Regions from separate parts of the Rhodovulum sp. P5 genome, predicted to be linked through region 3. Evidence: riboswitches for the same ligand, from Rfam matches in the RefSeq annotation. Region 3 holds a riboswitch; each other region holds the start of a gene.
The links. Region 3 has a riboswitch for cobalamin ahead of RGUI_RS07655 (MotA/TolQ/ExbB proton channel family protein). Riboswitches for the same ligand answer to the same signal wherever they lie in the genome.
Positions count from the first base shown of each region.

Region 1: another riboswitch for cobalamin. It lies ahead of RGUI_RS19730 (DUF4198 domain-containing protein); the one in region 3 lies ahead of RGUI_RS07655 (MotA/TolQ/ExbB proton channel family protein).
Region 2: another riboswitch for cobalamin. It lies ahead of RGUI_RS06600 (cysteine-rich small domain-containing protein); the one in region 3 lies ahead of RGUI_RS07655 (MotA/TolQ/ExbB proton channel family protein).

Region 1 covers NZ_CP015040.1:7,061-11,571, reverse strand. The annotation lists gene RGUI_RS19740 (cobalt ABC transporter permease) at 1-256, opposite strand, end outside; gene cbiM (cobalt transporter CbiM) at 253-870, opposite strand; gene RGUI_RS19730 (DUF4198 domain-containing protein) at 882-1,676, opposite strand; cobalamin riboswitch at 1,807-2,015, opposite strand; gene cobO (cob(I)yrinic acid a,c-diamide adenosyltransferase) at 2,142-2,765, shown strand; gene RGUI_RS19720 (hypothetical protein) at 3,019-4,029, shown strand; gene RGUI_RS19715 (DUF6795 domain-containing protein) at 4,141-4,511, shown strand, end outside.
Region 2 covers NZ_CP015039.1:1,347,225-1,351,735, forward strand. The annotation lists gene RGUI_RS06590 (cobyric acid synthase) at 1-1,030, shown strand, start outside; gene RGUI_RS06595 (cobyric acid synthase) at 1,027-2,481, shown strand; gene RGUI_RS06600 (cysteine-rich small domain-containing protein) at 2,606-2,959, opposite strand; cobalamin riboswitch at 3,079-3,263, opposite strand; gene RGUI_RS06605 (hypothetical protein) at 3,355-4,209, shown strand; gene cbiB (adenosylcobinamide-phosphate synthase CbiB) at 4,206-4,511, shown strand, end outside.
Region 3 covers NZ_CP015039.1:1,560,018-1,564,528, reverse strand. The annotation lists gene RGUI_RS07665 (biopolymer transporter ExbD) at 1-55, opposite strand, end outside; gene RGUI_RS07660 (biopolymer transporter ExbD) at 60-440, opposite strand; gene RGUI_RS07655 (MotA/TolQ/ExbB proton channel family protein) at 437-1,147, opposite strand; cobalamin riboswitch at 1,185-1,397, opposite strand; gene RGUI_RS07650 (SulP family inorganic anion transporter) at 1,649-3,133, shown strand; gene RGUI_RS07645 (universal stress protein) at 3,147-4,001, shown strand; gene RGUI_RS07640 (aminotransferase class V-fold PLP-dependent enzyme) at 4,157-4,511, opposite strand, start outside.

The DNA.
Region 1 (4,511 bases), on a different replicon from region 3:
CCCGGAACAGCAGCGGCCCCGGCCCGGTGGGTCGCCAGGTGAAGAACCCGTCGCCGTCGGTGACGACCTCGCCCAGCTTGGTGCCATCCTCGCCGATCACCTCCACAACCGTGTCAACGGCCATGTCGCCATTGGAGAAACCGACCTCGCCCTCGATCACCTGACCCGACGGGAAGACGGAGGCCACGACCTTGTGGGCCAGCGCAGGAAGCGGAGCCAGGATGAGCGAGAGCCCCAGAAAAGCGGCGCGGATCATGCGGGGGCCCCTTTCAGCGTGGTGAAAAGTTCGGGTTTGACCCGCACGGCAAGCGACACCGCCGCCGCGGTCAAAAGCCCCTCGATCCCCATCACGGGGAGATGGGCGAGGAACACGAGCTTGGTCGCCGGAATGAACGCATCGCCCGAGAGCATCAGCGCCAGCGCCACGCAGCCGGTGGTCAGCGCAATCGCCAAAGCCCCCCCGATCCCGGCCCAAAGCGCAGCGGTGGCAGGCCCGCACCGCAGGATGCCCCGGCGACACAGGACATGAACGATCACCGCGGGCATCGCGATGTTGAACGTGTTCACCCCCAGAACCGTCAGCCCGCCAAAGCCGAAGAACACGGCCTGCAAGAGCAGCCCCACGAAGAGCGCGGGAAAGGCGGCCCAGCCAAGAACAATCCCGGCCAGACCGTTCAGGATCAGATGCACCGAGGACGGGCCGATCGGCACATGGATCAGCGAGGCCACGAAAAAGCTGGCGGACAAGATCCCCGCCGCCGGAATCCGTTCCAGCGGCAACTGCCGCAGCCCAAGCGCGATGCCGCCGGCAGCCAGGACGGCCCCGCCGATCACGACCTCATTGGCGAGCGCCCCATCCACGATATGCATGTGCGCGCGTCCTATTCGACGTCGTAGGCGCGGATCCAGATCACCGCGTCCTGGGAAAGCTCCTTGCCGTCGTATTCGGTGTCGGGTCCCACGCCGAGCGCGGCAAACCCCCAATAGCCCGCCTTGGGAACGCCGAAGGTGAAATAGCCGTTGTCATCGGAAATCGCGATCACCGCGCCGCCGGGCATCGGCCCGGCCTTTGGCGGCTTCGGGCTGTTCGTCGCCATGTCGGGTTCGGCGGCCATGTATTCGATCTCGATCTCGGCGCCAGCAACGGGCTGGCCGTCCGACAGCACGCGGCCCGTAAAGGTGGAACCGACCATGACGTTATAGGGCTTCACCTTGGGCACGATCTCGGTCTTCAGACCCTGCGGGTCGGACCAGTCGGTGGGCATCTGGTTTCGGTTCAGATAGGCCTTGGTGATCTGCTGGATATAGATATCCTCCGACCCTTCGTAATAGGGGGCGGGGACCGTCACCAGAACATAGTCGCCGGAACGTTTTACCGGCACCATCGCGTCCCAGGCCACCCCCTCATTCCCCATGCCCTTGAACACCGTCCGGGTCAGGCTGTCTTTCAGGTCGGTCTTTTCACCCCGGTGAACCATGTAGAATTCCAGCGGTTCGCCCATATCCATGACATGGCCGTTCTCGAACGGGTGCCAGAAGATCAGCTTGACCGGGACATCGCCGGGACGCTCGATCATCGTCTGTTCGGTATAGCTCAACTGGAAATGGGCATTGCCCGCGACGGGCGCGAGCGTCAGCGCCAGCGCGGCACTCAGCATGTTGCCGTGAAAGATCATCTGTCGGTTCCTTTCAGCAGTGGCGGCCCGTGGGCCACGGTCGGAAAGGACGAACGGGGAGAGGCACGAACAGGCCAGACCGGCCGATCCGGGCCAGACGCGCACCCCGGCGTCCGGTGGAAGCCGCGCAACTGGGGCGCGGGCGAACGGCAGGTCTCCTGGCTCGCGGGTCTGGGCTTGGCTGGCCTTCCCGGGGCGTCGGCCCCAGTGGCATCATCAGCCTTGCTCGCCGCTTACAGTTGCGGGGGCAGCCGCGGATTTGCCCAATCGGGCGCACCGCGTTCCCTTTTCAGTTCCGCCCCCAAGTGGGGTTGGAACACCGATCACACGCTCGTCATCCCAGACCGACCGGGCGTCTGTCAATCGTCAAAAGCGCGCATCGGGCTTGCCGCTCCCTTATGGCGTGCGTTTGACGCGGCAATCGCGCGCCGTATGGTGAGCGCCGCCAAAAACAAGGGAGCGATCATGCCAGAGACGCCGACTACGGACGAAACCGCCCGCCACGCCGCCAAGATGGCCAAGCGCAAGGCGGCGAAGGACCGCGCGCTTGAGGACAAGATTGCCGAGAAGGGGTTGATCCTTGTCCATACCGGGGCCGGGAAGGGTAAATCGTCTGCCGGTTTCGGGATGATCCTGCGGTCAATTGCCCATGGCATGCCCTGTGCCGTGGTCCAGTTCGTGAAAGGCAAATGGGATACCGGCGAGCGGCGTCTGCTGACGGAAAATTTCGGCGATCTGTGCCAGTTCCACGCCATGGGCGAGGGCTTTACCTGGGAAACGCAGGACAAGGCCCGCGACATCGCCGCGGCGGAAAACGGCTGGCGCAAGGCGCGGGACCTGATCCGCGACCCGGCGATCCGCATGGTCCTGCTGGATGAAATCAACATCGCGCTTCGCTATGGCTATCTCGATGTGGCGGATGTGCTGACCTTTCTCACGGCCGAGAAGCCGCCCCTGACCCATGTGGTACTGACCGGGCGCAATGCGCCTGATCCGTTGATCGAGGCCGCCGATCTGGTGACCGAAATGACGTTGGTCAAGCACCCCTTCCGTGCCGGCATCAAGGGTCAGCCGGGCGTGGAATTCTGACAGGTGCAACGCTGGTCTTCCTGCCCACATGCGATGAGGGGAAAAGGGCGTTTGCCCGACGCCGGTGCCTGGCTTTGGTTAATGAAGACTTTGCCGACGTCCTGATGGCCGTCTGTTGATCGTGAAGGCCGTCACGGGTTGAAAGCCCCGCGAGGGGATTACCCCGCCTTAGGTCTCCGCCTGATCGTCAATCTCGCCATATGGAACACCCGCCGGGATCAGATCGTCAAGCTGTGCTATGGTTGTGCCGTGGATGGTCTGGCCGGAGAAGCTCTCAGTGTCTTTTATTCCCTTACGTCTTGTCGCGGCTGCGCTGCTGGGTGCTGCCTTGTCCGTGTCGCTGCCAACCGCAGGGCGTGCGCAAGCCGTCGATATTCCGACCTGGCTGCGGGCCCATGTGGGGACGGGCGAAGGGCAGATCGCCCCGGTCGTGCTACATCGGGCCCGCGCGCTTTATCAGCAGAAACGAAGCGACGGCGCGGTCACCAATCCCTGTTATCTTGCCATGGATGCAACGCGCCCGAGCGCGGCGCGCGATGGCGCGGTGGGGCGGCGGTTCTACATCATCTGTGAAGGGTCCAAATCGTTCCGGGCGGTGTCGTCGGGCTATGGAAACGGGCGCAAACTGCAGCGGGCGGATTTTTCGAACGGGCGGCAATGCGCCCGGCATTTCAGTAATGCGGAAGGGTCCAAGCTGACCGCGGGCGGGGCCTATCTGACGGCGGAAACGCGGACCTCGTTCAAGGGCTATATCCAGCAGTCGGGGGCGAGGCGTCCGTTCTACCGGACCTTCCTGCTTTATGATGGGGAGGGCGACACACGAAATGCGCGGGAGAGGGCCATCGGCGGGCATCCGGCGGTGTTCGTGAAGTGGCAGTGCCGCTTCAGCAACCCGGGCAGCCCCCATGCCGACGATGACGGCTATGTGCCCTTTGGAACGCTTATCAACTATACCAGCGGCCGCAGCAACGGCTGCACCACATGGTCACAGTCGGTGTCGGAGGATATCCTTTCGCTGGTCGAGGGGCGCCCGACGACGCTTTATATCTACCCCGAGGCCGACGACATCGACGCCGTGGCGCGGGCCGTCAAGACGGGAACCTCTCCGTCCCGGGCCGGGCTTTACTGGAACACGGCCTGTCTGGAGACGATCGGAACCCCGAAGTTCTGGCCCAAGCGAACGCTTCAGCCGATCATCAACGACTGGCGCCAGTCCCTGCCGAAACGGCCGCCGCAGGAGTTGCCGGTCTGCAAGGGGGGATGACACGGAAGGCGACGGCCCATTCTTAAGCGGTTTTTTGGAAAGGGCTTGTCGCCTTAAGGGCGAGTGCCTAAGCTCCGCTCAGGACAGATTTCGCAACTTGCTGGAGGCGTCATGCTCCGTCGAAGCGTTCTTGGTGCGATCGCGGGGCTGCTGTTGATCGGAGGCGCAGGAATGGCCATGGGCAAGACCCTCATCTACGCCTCCGCGATGAGCGGGCAACTGGTCGACGGATCGGGACGCCCCGCGGCCGGCGTCACGATCACACGCACCTGGCAAACCAGTTCCAAAACGGGCAGCGACAGCACCACCACGGATGACGATGGGCGGTTTGCCTTCGGGTCAGTCGAACAACGCTCTCTGTTCGGCGGGCTGAACCCGGGGACGCCGCTGATCGATCAGCAGTTCACCCATGACATGACCGGCACGCCGAAGATGTTCCTGCGTATGAGCAAGCGGAGCTTTGGGCCCAATTCGGAACTGGA
Region 2 (4,511 bases), 210 kb from region 3:
GCGCCATTGCGACATCACCAATATGCGGCTGGCCGAAGAGGCCGATCTGCCGGTCGTGCTGCTGACCGACAATGACCGCGGCGGGGCGATGGCCGCGGTGGTGGGAAGCTGGCTGCTCCACACAGAAGACGAACGGGCACGGATCAAGGGCTATATCGTCAACAAGTTCCGCGGCTATTTCTCGCTTTACGAACCCGCCTGCGCGACGATGACCGAAACGACCGGCTGGCCGCTGCTGGGCGTCGCGCGCTGGTTCGATGCAGCCACCCACCTGCCCGCCGAGGACGCGCTGGCGCTCGAACGCCCGCAAACCGCCACCGGTCAGGGGCTGGTGATCGCGGTGCCGCAGATCGCGCGGATGGCGAATTTCGACGATCTCGACCCGCTGTCATCCGAACCCGGGGTCGACCTGCGCTGGGTCCGGCCCGGTCAGCCGATCCCGGCGGAGACGGATGTCGTGCTGCTACCGGGATCGAAGACCACGCGGCCCGCGCTAGACTCGCTCCGCGAACAGGGATGGGACATCGACATCCTTGCCCATATCCGCCGCGGCGGCCGGGTCGTCGGCATCTGCGCGGGCTTCCAGATGCTGGGGCATGTCGTGCGCGACCCCGAGGGGATCGAGGGAGAGCCGGGCGAAACCCCCGGCCTTGGCCTGCTGGATATCAAGACGACCATCGGCGGGGACAAGCGATTGGTGGAGGTAGACGCCGAGGACACGCTCAGCGGCGCCCGCGTCACGGGGTACGAGATGCATATGGGCCGCACCGACGGGCCGGGGCTGACCCGCCCGTGGCTGCGGTTGAACGGGGCGGCCGAAGGCGCGGTGTCGGACAACGGCCGGGTTATGGGCGGCTATGTGCACGGGATATTCGGAGCCGATGCTTTCCGCCGCCATTGGCTGAAACAGATGGGCGGTGCGGCCTCGGGGCTGGACTACGAGACACAAGTGGACGACGCGCTGGACGCACTGGCCGACCAGTTGGAAACCGATCTGGATCTCGACGCGCTGCTGGCGCTGGCCCGATGACCGCCCGGCGGCTGATGGTGCTGGGCACCGGGTCGGATGTGGGCAAGAGCCTGCTGGTCGCCGGTCTGGCCCGGGCCTATGCCCGCCGCGGCATGCGCGTCGCGCCGTTCAAGGCGCAGAACATGTCGAACAACGCCGCCGTCACCGCCGATGGCGGAGAGATCGGGCGCGCGCAGGCGCTGCAGGCGCGCGCCGCGGGCGTGCCGCTTTCGGTGCATATGAACCCGGTGCTGCTGAAACCTGAAACGGATGTCGATGCGCAGGTGGTCGTGCAGGGGCGCGTGCAGGGGCGCTATTCAGCCGCCGCCTATCAGGCGTTGAAACCGTCCTTGCGCGCGCAGGTGTGCCACAGCCTCGACCGTCTGTCGGCCACCCATGACCTGGTGCTGATCGAAGGCGCGGGCAGCGGAGCGGAGCGGTATCTGCGCCCGCAGGACATCTCCAACATGGGGCTGGCGGAGGCAGCGGACTTGCCTTGCATTCTGGTGGGCGACGACTCTCGCGGCGGCGTCACCGCGGCGGCGATCGGCCATCACCGGCTGTGGACCGATGCCGAGCGCGCACGAGTGGCCGGCGTCATCGTCAACAAGTTCCGCGGCGACCCGAGCGTCTTCGCTCCCGCGGCCGACGATATCCGGGCCGAAACCGGCTGGCCCGTTCTGGGGCTCGTCCGCTGGTCGGACGCCGCGCGCCGCTTGCCGGAGGAGGATTCGCTGGGCCTTGGCCGCACCATGGGCGAACCGGGCGCCTGCGTCATCGCCGTGCCCGAACTGCCGCGGATCGCCAATTTCGACGATCTCGACCCGCTGGCGGCGGAACCGGGCGTGTCGGTACAGTGGGTCCGACCGGGCCAGCCGATCCCGGCGGAGGCGCGGGTTGTCCTCCTGCTCGGCTCCAAGACCACGCGGGCCGCGCTTGGGGCCGTGCAGGCCGAAGGGTGGGATATCGACATTCGCGCCCATCTGCGGCGCGGCGGTCGCGTGGTGGGCCTGTGTGCGGGGTTCCAGATGCTGGGGCACCGGGTCTGCGACCCGGACGGGATCGAGGGACCGGCCGGGGACACGCCGGGGCTGGGCCTGCTCGACCTCGAAACCGAGATCACGGACGACAAGCGGCTGGTGGAGGTCGATGCCGATGACAGCCTCAGCGGCACACGGATCACCGGCTATGAGATGCATATGGGCCGCAGCCGGGGCCCTGCCCTTGCCCGCCCGTGGCTGCGGCCGGGCGGGACGCCCGAAGGCGCGATCTCGGACGATGGCGCGGTCATGGGCAGCTATGTGCACGGGCTCTTTGCGTCGGACAGCTTCCGGCGGCACTGGCTGTCCGGGATCGGGGTTGAGGCGGCGCAGGCAAGCCACGCTGCGCGGCTGACCCGGGCGCTTGACGCCTTTGCCGACGAGATCGAGGCCGATCTGCACCTCGACGCCCTGCTTGCAATAGCACGATAGGCACGCAGCGCGCGCGCGCCGCGTTACCCTTCGGATCGACCTTTCGGCCCCTGCCGCAAAGTCCGACCAAACCGGGAGACGCCCCGGATCGGGGACCGGGGCGCGAAGAACCAAGCGGCGGGGCTCAATCCTCCTGCCCGTCGTCTTCCTTGCCCGGGGGCCGCGGACGGCGGGTGGGCGGCTCGGTCTGCGGCTTGCCGTTCCAGACCTGCGGATATTCCAGCCAGCGCTGGATGAAGTTCCACGATTGCAGGATGCCGTCATGGGGCAGCGTGCAGGCCGAACAGTCCTTCCGCGTCAGCCCGTTGGCGTCGGTATACACCTCGTAAGGGCCGGGGCATTCATAGGCGATCAGCGGGCAATAGCAGAACAGGCAGTTGAACTCCCGCTTCACGCCCTGATGGCAGGGCATGAACGGGCAGTTGGTATTGGTGAACCCCTTGAAGGCGTCGCTGGCCGTCAGGTCCTTGGGTTGCATCTTGCGGGTCCTCGCGGTCTTGGCCCCGACATGGGGCGGGTCAGTGGGCGCAAGACAGACGGCAGGGGCGCGTGCCCGGGGCCCGCATACCGCCTTGCCGCCGGGCCCGCCGCCCGGGGTTGGGTCGTCGTCGATCCGGCAGGTTTCCTGGCTTCGCGGGTCTCGGCCTGTTTGCCCGCCTTCCCGGACGGAACCGGTGGCATCTGGGCAAAGGCTCGCCGCTTACAGTTGCGGGGGCAGCGCCGGTATTGCACCGGCTTCCCTTTTCACTTCCGTCGGAAGCACCGGACCGCTGCGCCAGAGATCGCATCGTGATGCGGTCTGTCAAGGGCGGGCCGTTGCATCGGACGGGGGAGAATGCCATTCCCACGGCACGATCCACAGTTGGAAACCCGATGCGCCCCCTGCCTGTCCGTCCGTTCCCCATCCGCCAGCCCCGCCGCGCCACCGTCGCCGGCCATTTCGGCGAACTGCTGCAGGGGCGTCTGGGGGCAGAGGGGCCGGTGGCCCTGATCACGCTGCCCTGCCCGGCCCTGAGCGTCCGCGCGACATGGCACCCCGGGACGGGGTTCGGCATGTGGCAAGGGGCGGCGCGGGTGCTGAGCCGGGGCCAGATGGCAGAGCTGTTCGCGCTGACGGGGCGGCGCTCGACCTCCGGCCGTTGGCGCATTGCGGCCCGGATGCCGCCGGGGGGCGGGGCGGGCGCATCCACCGCCGCGCTGCTGGCGGCGTTGCGATGCCTGGACGACGCCCCCCGCCCGCCGGCGTCCGAAGCCGCCATTTGCCATGCGGTGGAAGGCGCCAGCGATCCGCTGATGCATGACACAGCCGAGCGTCTTCTCTGGGCACCGCGGCAGGCCCGCATCATCGCACACTTGCCGCCCCTGCCGGCCTTTGACGTGGTGGGCGGATTCGCCGGGCAGGGCACGCGGACCAACCCCGCCGATTTGCGCTTTGCCGATATCGAGGATCTGGTGGCGGCTTGGGCCAAGGCGCCCCCCCGCACAGTGCTGGCGGAGTTGGCAACCGAAAGCGCACGCCGCAACCATGCGCTGCGCGGCGGGCCGGACCCGGCACCGGTTTGGTCGGTCGGTCGCAAACATGGCGCGCTTGGGATCGTCGCGGCCCATACGGGCACAGCGCTCGGCCTGTTGTTCGCGCCCGGCACCGCGCCGCCGGCAGCCGGTGAGGCATTACGACAGGCGGGGCTTGGCCATGTGATCCGGTTCCGGACAGGGGGGCGGGGATGAGTGCAGCCGCGATGATTATCGCGATGGCGGTCGAGGGCGCCTTCGGTTGGCCCAATACGCTTTACCGACGGATCGGGCATCCTGTGACATGGATCGGCGCCCTGATCGACAGGCTGGAGCGGCGCTGGAACCGGCCCGATCTGGACGATGACACCCGGCGGCGGCGCGGGGCGGTGACCGTGGCGCTGACGGTTGCCGCAGCGGTACTGCCGGCCCTTGCCATATCGGCGCTGCTGCCCGGGGGGGTGCTTGGCATGGTTCTGACCGGACTGCTGGCCGCGCCGCTGGTTGCGACACGCAGC
Region 3 (4,511 bases):
TCATCGGCAGGACCATCTCGCGGCGGGGCGGGCGCGGGGGGGCAGGGATCAGCATGGGCCTATTCCACAAGCACCAGGCGGCTGAACCCGGCGGCCTCCAGCCGTTCCATCACCGCGATGACCCGCTGCAGATCGGCCCCGTCGCGTGCCCGGAGGACGACCATGTCGGCGTCGGAGGACATCAGTGGCGCCAGCCGCCCCGCGATATTCGCCCCATCCACGGCCACGCCGTTCAGGGACAGCGCATCGGGGTGGATATCGACCAGCCGGGGTGGGCCGGCATAGGTGCCGCCCGTCCCGGCAAGGGTCAGCGGCACAACCATGTCCGAACCGAAGCGGGAGGCGAGCATGAAAAACACCAGCAGCAGGAACACCACGTCGATCATCGGCGTCAGATTGGGCCGGCGCGGGCGCGGGGGCGCCCCGAAGGAGAAACTCATGCCGCGGCGTCGGGCCGTCTGCCCGGCACGAGCGCGGCGCGCGGCCTTGCCCGCAGGAAGATCACCGTTGCGGCGTCTTCCATGTCATGGCGCAGCCGTTCGGCGATGCTTTCGAACCACACCAGCGCGACAGAGGCGACGATGGCCACGGCCATGCCCGCCGCGGTGGTCAGAAGCGCCTCCCATATGCCGCCGGCCAGTACCGCGGCATCGGCGCGGTTGCCCGTGGCCTCCAGCGCCTGAAACGCACCGATCATGCCCATCACGGTGCCCAGAAGCCCCAGCAGGGGGGCGACCGTGGCGATCAGTTCCAGCGACCGCAGACCGGTGCGCGCCTCGCTCAGCAGTGCGCGGGCCACGCGGCCGGTTTCGGCCTCGGCGGCCTCGATGCTCAGGCCGGGATCGCGCAGGGCCCGCATCGCGGCCCTGGCCATCCGCGCCCGAAGCGACCGGCGCCCCTCGACCAGCGCCAGCGCCGCGTCATGGTTCCCCTGTTGCCAGAGTGCGGCCGCCTGCGCCGTGCGCCGCCCGCCCGAAAACGCCCCCGATGACAGCAAGCGCCACGTCTTCCACAGGACCAGCGCGACAGTCACGACCGAAAGCGCGGCTATGGCCCAGATCGCGGGGCCGCCCTTGTCGAAGAGCGCCGCAAGATCGGCGAACGGTCTGCCAAGGGCTGCGGCGAAGGGAGAAGAGGGTATGTCCATGGCGTTGCGGCCTCCTGCCGGGGCGCCCCGCCCCGGGTTCGGGTTGCGATGCGATGGCAGGTCTCCTGACTTGCGGGTCCTCACAAGCGCCGGCCTTCCCGCGATCTGTCGCAGTGGCATGATCGGCGCTGCTCTCCGCTCACAGTTGCGGGGGCAGTTGCGGATTTGGCGCATCGTAGGGCGCCGCACCGCATTCCCTTTTTCCCGGCGGACAGGTCCGTATCGGGAAACCATCACCTTGCAGCTATCAAACCCGGGGCCTGTCTGTAAATCGGAAAAGGGCGGATGCGCCGCGCCGATGGGCAATCCGGCGGGGGCCGCGCGGGAAACGGCCGCCTTTGCCGGTTTGCCTTCGGGCGCAACTTCTGTATCCAAGGCGCGACTCGCCCGGGTCCGGTGTTTCACCGGGCGGCCGCCTTGCGCGCCAGTGGTCCGGACCATCGACAACCCAGAGCGTCAGCCGCCTCAGCGGGGCTGCGGCGCCCCACCAGCGGGGAGATCATGAAAGCACTTTACGCCTATCGCGACCAGTGGTTCGGCAATGTGCGCGGCGACATCCTTGCGGGGCTTGTCGTGGCGCTGGCCCTGATCCCCGAGGCCATCGCGTTCTCGATCATCGCGGGCGTGGACCCCAAGGTCGGGCTCTACGCCTCCTTCTCCATCGCGGTCATCGTGGCGATCACCGGCGGGCGGCCCGGCATGATCTCGGCCGCGACGGCGGCAACGGCCGTGCTGATGGTCACGCTGGTGAAGGAGCACGGTCTGCAATATCTGTTGGCCGCAACCGTGCTGGCAGGGCTGATCCAGATCGGGGCGGGGCTTGCGAAGCTGGGGCACCTGATGCGCTTCGTCTCGCGATCGGTCATCACCGGCTTCGTGAACGCGCTGGCGATCCTGATCTTCCTTGCGCAGGTGCCAGAGTTGATCGGGGTGACGTGGATCACCTATGTGATGGTCGCGGCGGGGCTTGCGATCATCTACCTGTTCCCGCTGCTGACGACGGCGGTGCCCTCGCCGCTTGTGACCATCATCGTGCTGACCATCGTCAGCATGGGGTTGGGCCTTGATGTGCGCACGGTCAGCGACATGGGCGCGCTGCCCGACACGCTGCCGGTGTTCCTGATCCCCGACATCCCGCTGACCCTGGAAACGCTGCAGATCATCCTGCCCTATTCCATCGGGGTCGCGGCGGTGGGGCTGCTGGAAAGCCTGATGACCCAGACGATCGTGGACGATCTGACCGACACGACCAGCGACCGGAACCAGGAATGCATCGGGCAGGGCATCGCCAACACCTGCACCGGGTTCATCGGCGGCATGGCGGGTTGCGCGATGATCGGCCAGTCGATGATCAACGTGAAATCCGGCGGGCGCGGGCGGCTCTCGACGTTCACCGCGGGCGCGATGCTGTTGTTCCTGATCGTGGTGCTGGGCGATCTGGTGGGCCAGATCCCGATGCCCGCGCTGGTGGCGATCATGATCATGGTTTCGATCGGGACGTTCTCTTGGTCCTCGATCCGGCAGTTGCGCGACCATCCCCGGTCGTCGTCCATCGTGATGCTGGCGACGGTGTTCTTCGTGGTCTACACCCATAACCTCGCCATCGGGGTGCTGGTGGGTGTGCTGCTTTCGGGCATCTTCTTCTCGGCCAAGATCGCGCAGCTTTTCCGCGTGACGTCGGAGATTTCGCCGGACGGGCGCGAACGCACCTATGTCGTCGAGGGCCAGCTTTTCTTCGCCTCGACCGAAGAGTTCATGAAGGCCTTCGACTTCAAGGAGGCGCTGGAGCGCGTGACCATCGATGTCAGCCGCGCCCATATCTGGGACGTCTCGTCCGTTGCAGCGCTTGACATGGCGGTGTTGAAGTTCCGGCGCGAGGGCGCCGAGGTCGAGATCAGGGGCATGAACGAGGCATCCGAGACCATCGTCGACAAGCTGGGCGTGCATGACAAGCCCGGCGCGATGGAAGACCTGCTGGGGCACTGAGGGGGTAAGGGAAATGTCCGGTATTCTGATGGCGCTGGTCGACGGCTCGGCCTATTCCGAAAGCGTGTGCCGCCATGTGGCGTGGATCGCGAAACGCACCGGGGCGCAGGTGAAACTCTACCACGTGCTCGACCCGCGCCGGGCGCAGGGGCAGCGGGACCTGTCAGGCTCGATCCGGCTGGGGGCGCGGTCCAACCTGATGAAGCAGTTGTCCGACCTGGACGAGCAGCACGCGAAACTGTCTCAGGCGCAGGGCCGCGCGATCCTGGAAGATGCCAAGGCCCTGATCGAGGGCGAGGGGGTGGCCGATGTCATCACCCGGCTGCGCCATGACGACATCGTCAACACGGTGGAGCAGAAGGAAGACGTGGCCGACATGATCGTGATCGGCAAACGGGGGGAGGCCGCGGGGCTGGAAAGCCCGCATCTTGGGTCGAACTTCGAGCGGATCGTGCGCGCCAGCCACAAGCCCGTCTTCGTGGCAAACCGGGCGTTCGCACCCATCAAGCGGGTGCTGATCGCCTATGATGGCGGCGTGTCCGCGATGAAGGCGGTCGACTACGTGGCGCGCGACCCGCTGTTTTCGGGGCTGGAGGTCGTGGTGGCCACGGTGGGCCATGAATCGGCGGACCTGCGCAAGGCGCTGGACAATGCGCGCGCGACCTTGAACGCAGGTGGGCACGAGGCCGAGGTTCGCACCCTGAAGGGCGCCCCCGACAAGGCGCTGGCAGAGCTGGTCGAGACCGGCGGGATCGATCTGCTGGTGATGGGCGCCTATGGTCATTCCCGCATCCGGACCATGGTCATCGGCTCGACGACGACGGAGATGATCCGCTCCTGCAAGGTGCCGGTCGTCCTGATGCGGTAGGCGTGCACCGCGCATTCTTGCCGCCTTTGATCGAGAACCGGGCGAAGGAAGCTGGCCGAAGGCCGCCGCGCCTTCGCCCGTCGATCGCGCACCTTCGCGCGTTGCTCTGGCCGTTATCCTCAGACTGAAATGGTCAGGCGCACGGGCGGCCGGTCTCAGCCCGCCAGCACCCGCTCCAGCACCGGGCGAAGGCGGGCCAGCGTCGCGTCCACATCGGCCAGCTTGTCGAGGCCGAAGAGACCGAGCCGGAAGGTCCGGAACTCGGCACCCTCACCCACCTGCAACGGCACGCCCGCGGCGATCTGCATCCCCTCGGCCAAAAACTTGCGGCCGTTCTGGATATCCGGGTCGCTGGTGAACGACACCACCACCCCCGGCGCGCCAAAGCCCGGGGCCGCGACTGAAACCACGCCCATTCCGGCCAGCATCTCGCGCACCGCATTGCCCAGTGCCCATTGCGCGTCTTTCGCGGCGTCAAAGCCCATCGCCCTGGTCTCTGTCATCGCATCA